Regions from separate parts of the Kluyvera sichuanensis genome, predicted to be linked through region 1. Evidence: predicted binding sites of a transcription regulator. Region 1 holds the regulator's gene; the other holds the start of a gene.
What was found. The regulator CRP, encoded in region 1, controls carbon source genes, mostly activating them, when cyclic AMP is high. The targets are predictions, from matches to a motif close to ATGTGANNNNNNTCACAT.

Region 1 (5,452 bases):
CTGGAAGCCTGCAGCTACCATATGGATAAAGGCTTCTCGCGAGTCTATCAGCGCTACCTACTGAACCTGCTGAAAGGCAACGCCGCCCGTAAGCTTAAAGCCTATCCCGGCTCGCTGCCGGTGGATCTGCGTCAGCTGAAAAGCATGCGCCGCATCCGCGAGTTCGACGATTCGATCACCTCGAAGATCCACGGCTTCGCCGACGCGATCGATTACTACCGTCAATGTAGTGCGATGCCGATCTTAAGCAAAATCACCAAGCCGACGCTGATCATCCACTCAAAAGACGATCCGTTTATGGACCATCACTCTATTCCTGCCCAGGAAGAGTTGCCGGATAACGTCGTCTACCAGCTTACTGAGTACGGCGGCCATGTCGGGTTTATCGGCGGTACCCTGCGTCACCCGGAAATGTGGCTGGAAAAACGCATCCCCGACTGGCTGATGCCGTGGCTAGGAGCAAAAGCATGATGATTCCCTGGCAGGATATCGACCCGGAGACGCTGGATAATCTGATTGAAAGCTTTGTCTTGCGCGAAGGCACTGATTATGGTGAATATGAACGTTCACTTGCGCAAAAGGTCGCCGACGTCAAACACCAGCTACAAACAGGCGAAGCGGTGCTGGTCTGGTCTGAGCTTCACGAGACCGTCAACATCATGCCCCGTAACCAATTTCGCGGTTAACTATACTCTAACGATAGGGAGCGTTTTACCCGCTTCCGTTGTCGTCTGTTCAGGGAGTTATTCGCATGTCTGCCAAACATCCGGTCATTGCCGTTACCGGCTCCAGCGGAGCAGGAACCACCACCACCAGCCTCGCGTTTCGTAAAATCTTTGCTCAGCTCAACCTGCGCGCGGCGGAAGTCGAAGGCGACAGCTTTCACCGCTATACCCGTCCGGAAATGGATATGGCTATCCGCAAGGCCCGTGACCTTGGCCGCCATATCAGCTACTTCGGCCCGGATGCCAACGACTTTGGCCTGCTGGAACAGACCTTTCGCGACTACGGCCTGAACGGGCAAGGGAAATCGCGTAAATACCTGCATACCTACGACGAGGCGGTGCCGTGGAACCAGGTGCCCGGTACGTTTACGCCGTGGCAGCCGCTGCCGGAACCGACCGATGTGCTGTTCTATGAAGGACTGCACGGTGGCGTCGTTACCCCGCAGCACGATGTGGCTCGCCATGTTGATCTGTTGGTCGGCGTGGTACCGATTGTTAACCTGGAGTGGATTCAGAAGATGATCCGCGACACCAGCGAGCGCGGTCACTCTCGTGAGGCAGTGATGGATTCGGTGGTGCGGTCGATGGAAGACTACATCAACTTCATTACCCCGCAGTTCTCCCGCACTCATATCAACTTCCAGCGCGTGCCGACGGTCGACACCTCTAACCCATTTGCGGCCAAAAGCATTCCGTCGCTGGACGAGAGTTTCGTGGTGATTCACTTCCGTAATCTCGACCACATCGACTACCCGTGGCTACTGGCCATGTTGCAGGGTTCATTTATCTCGCATATGAATACGCTGGTCGTTCCCGGTGGGAAGATGGGGCTGGCGATGGAATTAATCATGACGCCGCTGGTGCAGCGTCTGATGGAAGGTCGGAACTAGCATCAAGACCAGGTAGCCCGGACGAGGCGCGCGAGCACCGACGCCGGGAATGGCCCCGGCGTTACTACGTTCGGCCGGGCTACGTCTGGCATGTAATCAGCCTTCAATCACTTCGTAAGAGTGAGTGATGTTCACCGCTTTTTCGAGCATCAGCGCAACCGAGCAGTATTTCTCAGCAGAGAGATCGACCGCACGCGATACCGCCGCATCCTTCAACGCTTTACCGGTGACGATAAAGTGCAGGTTGATGTGCGTAAACAGACGCGGGGCTTCTTCACGACGCTCGGAGGTGAGCTTCACTTCGCAGTCGGTCACGTCATTGCGACCTTTTTGCAGGATGGAGACCACGTCAATCGCGCTGCAACCGCCGGCGGCCATCAGCACCACTTCCATCGGGCTTGGCGCTTTATCGCCAGAGTTACCGTCCATCAAAATTTGGTGGCCTGAAGCTGACTCACCGAGGAAGGTTAACCCCTCAACCCATTTCACACGCGCTTGCATAATATTTAACTCCCAGGTTGCAATTTTCTTCTCAGATTACGCGCACATAACAATTCTCGCAATGGAAGGCGATCGACGTCATGCTGAAGCGAGACACCAGGAGACACACGGCAAAAGCTATGCTAAAACAGTCAGGATGCTACGGTAATACATAAACGTACTGCATGTATGCAGAGGACATCACATTACAGGCTGCGACCCTATTCGACAGCCGACTTCCCAGGTAACGGGAAGGATACTATTGCAACCAGTGGCTGCAATGTTTTTGCCGCTGGGAAGAGCTTATAACAGAGGATAACCGCGCATGGTGCTTGGCAAACCGCAAACAGACCCTACTCTCGAATGGTTCTTGTCTCATTGCCATATTCATAAGTACCCATCGAAGAGCACGCTGATTCACCAGGGTGAAAAAGCAGAGACGCTGTATTACATCGTAAAAGGCTCCGTGGCTGTACTCATCAAGGACGAAGAAGGCAAAGAGATGATCCTCTCTTACCTCAACCAGGGCGATTTTATCGGCGAGCTGGGTCTGTTCGAAGAAGGCCAGGAACGCAGCGCATGGGTACGAGCAAAAACCGCTTGTGAAGTTGCTGAAATCTCTTATAAAAAATTCCGTCAGCTGATCCAGGTTAACCCGGACATTCTGATGCGTCTCTCTTCTCAGATGGCGCGTCGTCTGCAGGTCACTTCCGAAAAAGTCGGTAACCTGGCCTTCCTGGACGTTACCGGTCGTATCGCACAGACCCTGCTGAACCTGGCAAAACAGCCTGATGCGATGACCCACCCAGACGGTATGCAGATTAAAATCACCCGTCAGGAAATCGGTCAGATCGTTGGCTGCTCCCGTGAAACCGTGGGCCGTATTCTGAAAATGCTGGAAGATCAGAACCTGATCTCCGCGCACGGCAAAACCATTGTCGTTTACGGTACCCGCTAATCCGGCCCAAAATGGCGTATTGTGAAAGCAATACGCCATTTTTGTTTTCCCCCTATGTGGCGCAGGCTGATTTACCACCCGGAAGTCAACTATGCACTGCGGCAAACGCTGGTGTTATGCCTGCCGGTTGCCATCGGGCTGCTTCTCGGCCACCTCCAGCAAGGTCTGCTGTTCTCCTTAGTGCCCGCCTGCTGCAATATCGCTGGCCTCGACACGCCGCATAAACGCTTTTTTAAGCGCCTGATTATTGGCGGCTGCCTGTTTGCTGGCTGTAGCCTTGCCGTACAGCTGCTGCTGGAACACGACATTTCCCTACCGTTGATTCTCACCGGGCTGGCGCTGCTGCTGGGCGTCACGGCGGAAATCAGCGCGCTGCACGGGCGGCTGCTGCCTGCCTCGCTGATTGCTTCCATCTTTACCCTAAGCCTGGCGGGTAATATGCCCATCTGGGAGCCATTGCTGCTCTACGCGCTGGGCACGCTCTGGTACGGGCTGTTTAACTGGTGGTGGTTCTGGATGTGGCGCGAACAGCCGCTGCGGGAATCGCTGAGCCTGCTCTATCGCCAGCTTGCCGAATACTGCGAGGCTAAATATAGCCTGCTGACCCAGCACACCGACCCGAGCACCGCGCTGCCGCCGCTGCTGACTCGCCAGCAGAAAGTGGTGGATCTGATTTCCCAATGCTATCAGCAGTTGCACATGCTTGCGGCTAACCAGCACAACGACTACAAGCGCCTGCTGCGCGCCTTCCAGGTGGGGCTCGATTTACAGGAGCATATCTCCGTCAGCCTGCACCAACCGGAAGAGGTACAAAAGCTGGTTGAACGCAGCCACGCCGAAGCGGTGATCCGCTGGAACGCCCAGACCGTCGCGGCACGCCTGAGGGTACTGGCAGACGATATTCTCTATCACCGCTACCCGACTCGCTTCAATATGGATAAGCAGATCGGCGCGCTGGAAAAAATTGCCGACCAGCATCCGGATAACCCGGTCGGCCAGTTCTGCGCCTGGCACTTCAGCCGTATCGCCCGCGTGCTGCGCTCCCAGCGACCGCTCTACCCGCGTGACCTGATGGCCGATAAACAGCGCCGCCTGCCGCTATTCCCGGCGCTTAAAAACTACCTGTCGCTGAAATCCCCGGCCCTGCGCAACGCCGCCCGGCTCAGCGTGATGCTGAGCATCGCCAGCCTGATGGGCGCAGCGCTGCACCTACCGAAGCCTTACTGGATCCTGATGACGGTGCTGCTGGTCACGCAGAACGGCTACGGCGCAACCCGCGTACGTATATTCCACCGCGCGGCGGGCACGCTGGCGGGGCTGGTGATTGCCGCCGTCGTCCTGCACTTCCATGCGCCGGAAGGGCTGGCGCTGACAGGCATGCTTATCGTCACGCTGGGGAGTTACCTGATCATCCGTCGCCACTACGGCTGGGCCACCGTTGGCTTTACTATCACTGCCGTGTATACCCTGCAGATTCTGACGCTGAACGGCGAGCAGTTCATCGTCGCCCGCTTTATCGACACCATCATCGGCTGCCTGATTGCCTTTGGCGGCATGATCTGGCTCTGGCCACAGTGGCAAAGCGGCCAGCTGCGGCAAAACGCTCAGGCGGCGCTGGAGGCAGACCAGGAGGCCATTCGTCTCATCTTAAGCCCCGACCCGCAGGCACCGAAGCTTGCCTACCAGCGGATGCGCGTCAACCAGGCACACAACACGCTCTTCAACACGCTGAATCAGGCCATGCAGGAGCCGGGCTTCAACTCGCGTTATCTGGCAGATATGAAGCTGTGGGTCACCCATAGTCAGTTTATCGTCGAGCACATTAATGCCATGACCACGCTGGCGCGCGAGCACAATATGCTGACGCCGGATCTGGCGCAGCAGTATCTGGAATCCTGTGAGGTTGCCCTTCAGCGCTGTCAGCAGCGTCTGGAGTACGATGAGGCGGGAAGTAGCGGTGAAGTGAATATTATGGAGTCGCCGGACGCGCTGTCCCACGGGCCGTTAAGCACCATGGAACAGCATCTTCAGCGTATTCTGGGGCATCTGAGCACCATGCACACCATCTCGTCGGTGGCCTGGCGACAGCGCCCCCGTCATGGCGGCTGGTTAAAACGACGGGCTAGCTAACGATTTTAGCGACCGCCTGAGCGAAGCGCTGCATCCCTTCGTCGATATCCGCCTCTTCCACCACCAGCGATGGCGCAAAGCGCATCACATCCGGCCCTGCGTTCAGTACCATCACGCCAACGTCCGCCGCCGCGTAGAGGAAATCACGCGCCCGGCCTTTGTATTTCTCGTTCAGCGCCGCGCCAATCAGCAACCCCATACCGCGCACATCGCTAAAGACATCGTACTTCGCGTTGATCTGCTGCAGATGCTGCACAAAGCGCTCGCGT
Region 2 (5,452 bases), 770 kb from region 1:
CGATCAGAAGAGTAAAATTAACGTCGGCGCCATCTATCGCGTTACCGACTGGGCCGACGTGAACCTGAGCTACGAGCGTGGCAATACGGTGATGTTCGGCTTTACCCTGCGCACCAACTTTAACGACCTGCGTCCGTCCTATAACGACAACGCGCGCCCGACCTATCGACCTCAGCCGCAGGATCCGATCCTCCAGCATTCGGTGGTGGCGAACCAACTCACCCAGCTTAAGTACAACGCCGGATTTGCGGCACCGAATATTCAGGTGCAGGGCGACACGCTGTACGTTACCGGCGAGCAGGTGAAGTATCGTGATTCGCGTGAAGGGATCGAGCGTGCCAATCGGATCATTGCCAACGATCTTCCGGAAGGGATCCGCACGATCCGCATTACCGAAACGCGGCTGAATCTGCCGGAAGTGACCACGGAAACCGATGTGGCGAGCCTGCAACGACATCTTGCCGGGGAACCGCTGGGGCAGGAGACGCCGCTGGAGCAAAAACGCGTTGCACCAATCGTGCCGGATAAAACCGAGCAGGGCTGGTATATCGACAAATCGCGCTTTGATTTCCATATCGACCCGGTGCTTAGCCAGTCTATCGGCGGGGCGGAAAGCTTCTATATGTACCAGGTGGGCGTAATGGGCTCGGCGGACTGGTGGGTGACCGACCACCTGCTGACCAGCGGCAGCCTGTTTGCCAACGTGGCGAACAACTACGATAAATTTAACTACACCAACCCACCGAAGGACTCAACCCTGCCGCGCGTGCGTACGCATATCCGTGAATACGTGCAGAACGATGTGTACGTGAATAACCTGCAGGCGAACTACTTCCAGTACCTGGGCAATGATATCTACGGCCAGGTCTACGGTGGCTATCTGGAAACCATGTACGGCGGCGCGGGGGCGGAAGTGCTCTATCGCCCGGTGGATAGCAATTGGGCTTTCGGCCTGAACGCCAACTACGTGAAGCAGCGTGACTGGCGCAGCGCGCAGGACATGATGAAGTTTACCGACTACAGCGTAAAAACCGGTCATCTCACCGCCTATTGGACGCCATCGTTCGCGCAGGATGTGCTGGTGAAAGCCAGCGTCGGGCAGTATCTGGCGGGAGATAAAGGCGGTACGCTGGATATCTCGAAACACTTCGACAGCGGCATTGTGGTGGGCGCATACGCCACCATTACCAACGTTTCGGCGGACGAGTATGGTGAAGGGGAGTTCACCAAAGGGGTTTACGTGAATATCCCGATGGATCTCTTCACCTCCGGCCCAACCCGCAGCCGTGCGGTGGTTGGCTGGACGCCGCTGACGCGCGACGGCGGTCAGATGCTGGGTCGCAAGTTCGAGCTGTATAACATGACCGGCGATAAGAGCCAGAACTTCAGATAATGCTTATCCCGTAGCCCGGCCAAGCGAAGCGCCGCCGGGGATTTTTCGGCTCTGTGCCCATAGCCCCTCACCCCAACCCTCTCCCCAAAGGGGAGAGGGAGCCGTAGGTGCCACCGTCGTTACAGCAGCCGCAACAACCGCGCTGGATTCCCGGCGTACACCCCTTTCTCTTCAATGGAGCGGGTCACCACACTGCCCGCGCCAATCACCACGCCATCGCAAATCGACACCGCAAGGATGGTCGCACCGCTGCCGATAGAAACGTTGTTGCCAATCGTAATCCGCCCCCAGCTTTCGCGGTCGGCGTTGGGCTTGCCCTCGCGGAACATATCGTTGGCAAACATCACCCCGTGGCCGATAAAGCAGTCGCGTCCGACGGTGACGTACTCGCAGATAAAGGTGTGCGACTGGATTTTGCTGTTGTCGCCAATCCGCGTATTACCCTGAATCTCGACAAACGGGCCGATAAAAACGTTATCGCCAAGCGTGCAATCATAGAGGTTGGCGGGTTCGTAGATAACCACGTTTTCCCCACAGGTAACGTTGCGTGTATCGACCTGGCGAATGCTTTGCATGTACCGTCTACTCCTGATGATAAACAGATGTTGATTGTGCCAGCAGGCCACGCGCAGAGGTAAGGGATAAGGGGATAAAGTGTGCGGTGAGGCAGAGTTTAAGGTTCTCCCGTGAGGGCTGGCCATGAATACGCAGACGGTTTATGGAGCTTCAGGATGGATAAAAAAGTAGATCCAGATCACATTTCTGCGCTATACAAAGATCTCGGCCTAGAAAAAGAGGAGCTAGCCATGACGTCACTCTCTCGTCCCCGCGTTGAGTTTATCTCCACCATTCTGCAGACCGTGCTGAACCTGGGCCTGCTCAGCCTTGGCTTGATCCTGGTCGTGTTCCTCGGCAAAGAGACATTACACCTGGCGGACGTGCTGTTCGCTCCTGAGAGCACCAGCAAGTACGAGCTGGTGGAAGGGCTGGTGGTCTATTTCCTCTATTTTGAATTTATCGCCTTGATTGTGAAGTACTTCCAGTCTGGCTTTCACTTCCCGCTACGCTACTTTGTCTATATCGGTATTACCGCGATTGTGCGGCTGATTATCGTCGACCATAAATCACCGCTGGACGTGCTGATTTACTCCGCCGCCATTCTGCTGCTGGTGATTACGCTGTGGCTGTGCAATTCGAAGCGGCTGAAACGAGAATAAAGCCCGCACGTTTGTAGCCCGGCCAAGCGAAGCGCCGCCGGGAACGACTCGGAGCCTACCGATACCTGCGACAAAAAAAGGCGCTCCATAGGAGCGCCAAACAGTCACAAGTTAGGGTACGTTCAAGTTGAGGATAATAGCAGTGGCATTGCTGATGAAAATTAGCCCTTCACGCCCCCGGCCGTCAGGCCATTCACCAGCCAGCGCTGCGCCAGCAGGAAGACCACGGTAATCGGGATAGCGGAAAGTACGGCCGCCGCGGCAAAGTCACCCCACAGGTAGTTTTGCGGGTTGAGGTATTGCTGCATACCAACGGCCAGGGTGTAGCTGTTCACATCACGCAGCAGCAGTGATGCAACCGGAACTTCGGTGATCGCGGCGATAAACGACAGGATAAACACCACCGCCAGAATCGGTACCGACAGCGGTAGCAGAACCAGACGGAACGCCTGCCATGGGGTAGCGCCATCCAGCGCCGCCGCTTCTTCCAGAGAACCATCAATCGTTTCGAAGTAGCCTTTAATCGTCCAGACGTGCAGCGCGATACCGCCGAGGTAGGCGAAGATCACGCCGCCGTGAGTGTTCAGGCCGATAAACGGAATGTACTGGCCCAGACGGTCAAACAACGCGTACAGGGCAACCAGCGACAGCACCGCCGGGAACATCTGGAAAATCAGCATCCCTTTCAGCAGCGTGGCTTTGCCCGGGAAGCGCATGCGGGCAAAAGCGTAGGCGCAGGTGGTGGAGAGCGTCACGATGCCAATCGCGGTGATACCGGCGATTTTTACCGAGTTCCACAGCCACAACAGGACCGGGAACGGCGGCGGCGTTACGCGCCCATCGGCGTGCTCAACGCTGAAGCCCAGCGCCAGCTTCCAGTGCTCCCAGGAGATGTTCTCCGGGATCAGGCTGCCGGTGGCGAAGTTACCTTCGCGCAGTGAAATAGCGATAACCATCAGCAGCGGGAACATAATCGCCGCAATGAAAATCAGCAGCAGAAGGTGCGTGGTAAAGAGACGCAGTTTCTGAGATTTGGGTTGTACCATAGCCATGTTCGAGTCTCCCTTAATCAAACTTCATGCGCGTGGCTTTCAGGTTCACTATCGCAAGCGCACCGACCAGCAGGAAGATAAGCGTCGCAATCGCTGCCGCCAGACCGAAGTCCTGGCCGCCGCCGCCTTCAAAGGCGATACGGTAGGTATAGCTCACCAGCAGATCGGTATAGCCAGCCGGCGTGGTGGTGCCGAGACGGTCCGGGCCGCCGTTGGTCAACAGCTGAATCAGCACGAAGTTGTTAAAGTTAAAGGCGAAGCTGGCGATCATCAGCGGCGTCAGCGGCTTAATCAGCAGCGGTAACGTAATCTTGAAGAAGTTCTGGAACGGGCCTGCGCCATCCATTGCCGAGGCTTCATACAGGTCGTCCGGAATCGCCTTCAGCAGGCCCATGCACAGGATCATCATGTACGGGTAGCCGAGCCAGGTGTTGACGATCACAATCATCGAACGCGCGGTGGTCGGGTCGCTGAACCAGGCCGGTTTGATACCGAACAGCGCGCTCAGCATCATGTTGATTTCACCAAAGCTCTGGTTGAACAGCCCTTTGAAAATCAGAATCGAGATAAACGACGGTACGGCGTACGGCAGAATCAACAGCACGCGGTAGATAGCTTTGCCCTTCAGTGATTCCCACTGTACGAGGCAGGCCAGTACCATGCCGACGGCGACGGTCAGAATGACGGTCAGCACCGAGAAGACCACCGTCCAGACGAAGATAGCGAAGAACGGCTTCTGGATGCCCTCGTCGGTGAAGACGCGGGTGAAGTTGTCCCAGCCGATACCGACGGTGTAGCCAGGGCTCAGCTTCTCATCGCCCCAGGAACCGTCGGCGTTCACCGTCTGGTAGAAACCGACGTCATTGTTAGGACGGTATTTTACGCCGCTCTGGTTGTTGGTCAGCAGGCCGTCATCGGCCAGGGTGTAGAGCGGCTGGGTGCCGGAGAACTGGCGCAGCGAGCTCATGGTGACTTTGCTTTCATCCGGCAGCACGGCGGTCAGTTGGTTCAGCGCCTGACGGTTTTGGGTGATCACGCGAAGCTGCGCACGCTCGCCGGTCGGCAGCGCTTCTGTCTCTTTCAACTGCAGCTTCTGCTCGCCGCCAATCTTAAAGTTGTCGGAGAGGTAATTTTTGCCGCTCTCGCCGTCGGTGAGGGCCAGTTGCCACTCATCACCCGCCGGGAACAGGCTGAAGTTGTAGGTTTTGCCCGCCTGATAAGAACGGTCCATCAGCACCTGCTGGGCGCGTTCAAAGGTGAGCTGGTTGGTGCTGCTGTAGTTGGTAAAGGCGATGGCGATGGTGCAAATCAGCGGGAACAGGACGAACAGCCCCATCCCAGCCATACCAGGGTAAACGTAGCGCCAGGCGTAGGTTTTACGGTTGGCGAAAATATACAGGCCCGCTGAGCTTAAGATCAGCGTCATGATGGCGAACAGGTACTCCCCTTGTGCGTACATTAAAACTACAAGGTAACCCACCAGCAAGCCCAGCAGACCAATCACTGACCATTTCAGCGTGTCGCTTTGCCACCAATGTTTCTTTTTAATGACATCCATGGGGATCTTCCTCTACAGCGTTTGAGCTTTTCCCCTCTCCCTGAGGGAGAGGGGATAAAAACATTACTTGGTGATACGACCCTGCGCGTCCTTCAGCGCTGCATCGACGGTCTGACGACCGCTTGCGGCGTTGATGACCGCGGTACGAACGGCATACCAGAATGCAGACATCTGTGGGATGTTCGGCATGATTTCGCCTTTCTGGGCGTTATCCATGGTGGCCGCGATACGC

Region 2: the regulator CRP is predicted to act here: its motif matches at 2,136-2,153, upstream of psiE (phosphate-starvation-inducible protein PsiE).

The regions. Positions count from the first base shown of each region.
Region 1 covers NZ_CP162271.1:3,293,391-3,298,842, forward strand. Annotated here, with positions in the region: gene AB2B48_RS15965 (hydrolase) at 1-471, shown strand, start outside; gene AB2B48_RS15970 (YheU family protein) at 468-686, shown strand; gene AB2B48_RS15975 (phosphoribulokinase) at 752-1,615, shown strand; gene AB2B48_RS15980 (OsmC family protein) at 1,712-2,116, opposite strand; gene crp (cAMP-activated global transcriptional regulator CRP) at 2,421-3,053, shown strand; gene AB2B48_RS15990 (YccS/YhfK family putative transporter) at 3,108-5,183, shown strand; gene AB2B48_RS15995 (bifunctional acetylornithine/succinyldiaminopimelate transaminase) at 5,176-5,452, opposite strand, start outside.
Region 2 covers NZ_CP162271.1:4,061,512-4,066,963, forward strand. Annotated here, with positions in the region: gene AB2B48_RS19490 (YjbH domain-containing protein) at 1-1,393, shown strand, start outside; gene AB2B48_RS19495 (acyltransferase) at 1,513-1,968, opposite strand; gene psiE (phosphate-starvation-inducible protein PsiE) at 2,200-2,610, shown strand; gene malG (maltose ABC transporter permease MalG) at 2,772-3,662, opposite strand; gene malF (maltose ABC transporter permease MalF) at 3,676-5,220, opposite strand; gene malE (maltose/maltodextrin ABC transporter substrate-binding protein MalE) at 5,284-5,452, opposite strand, start outside.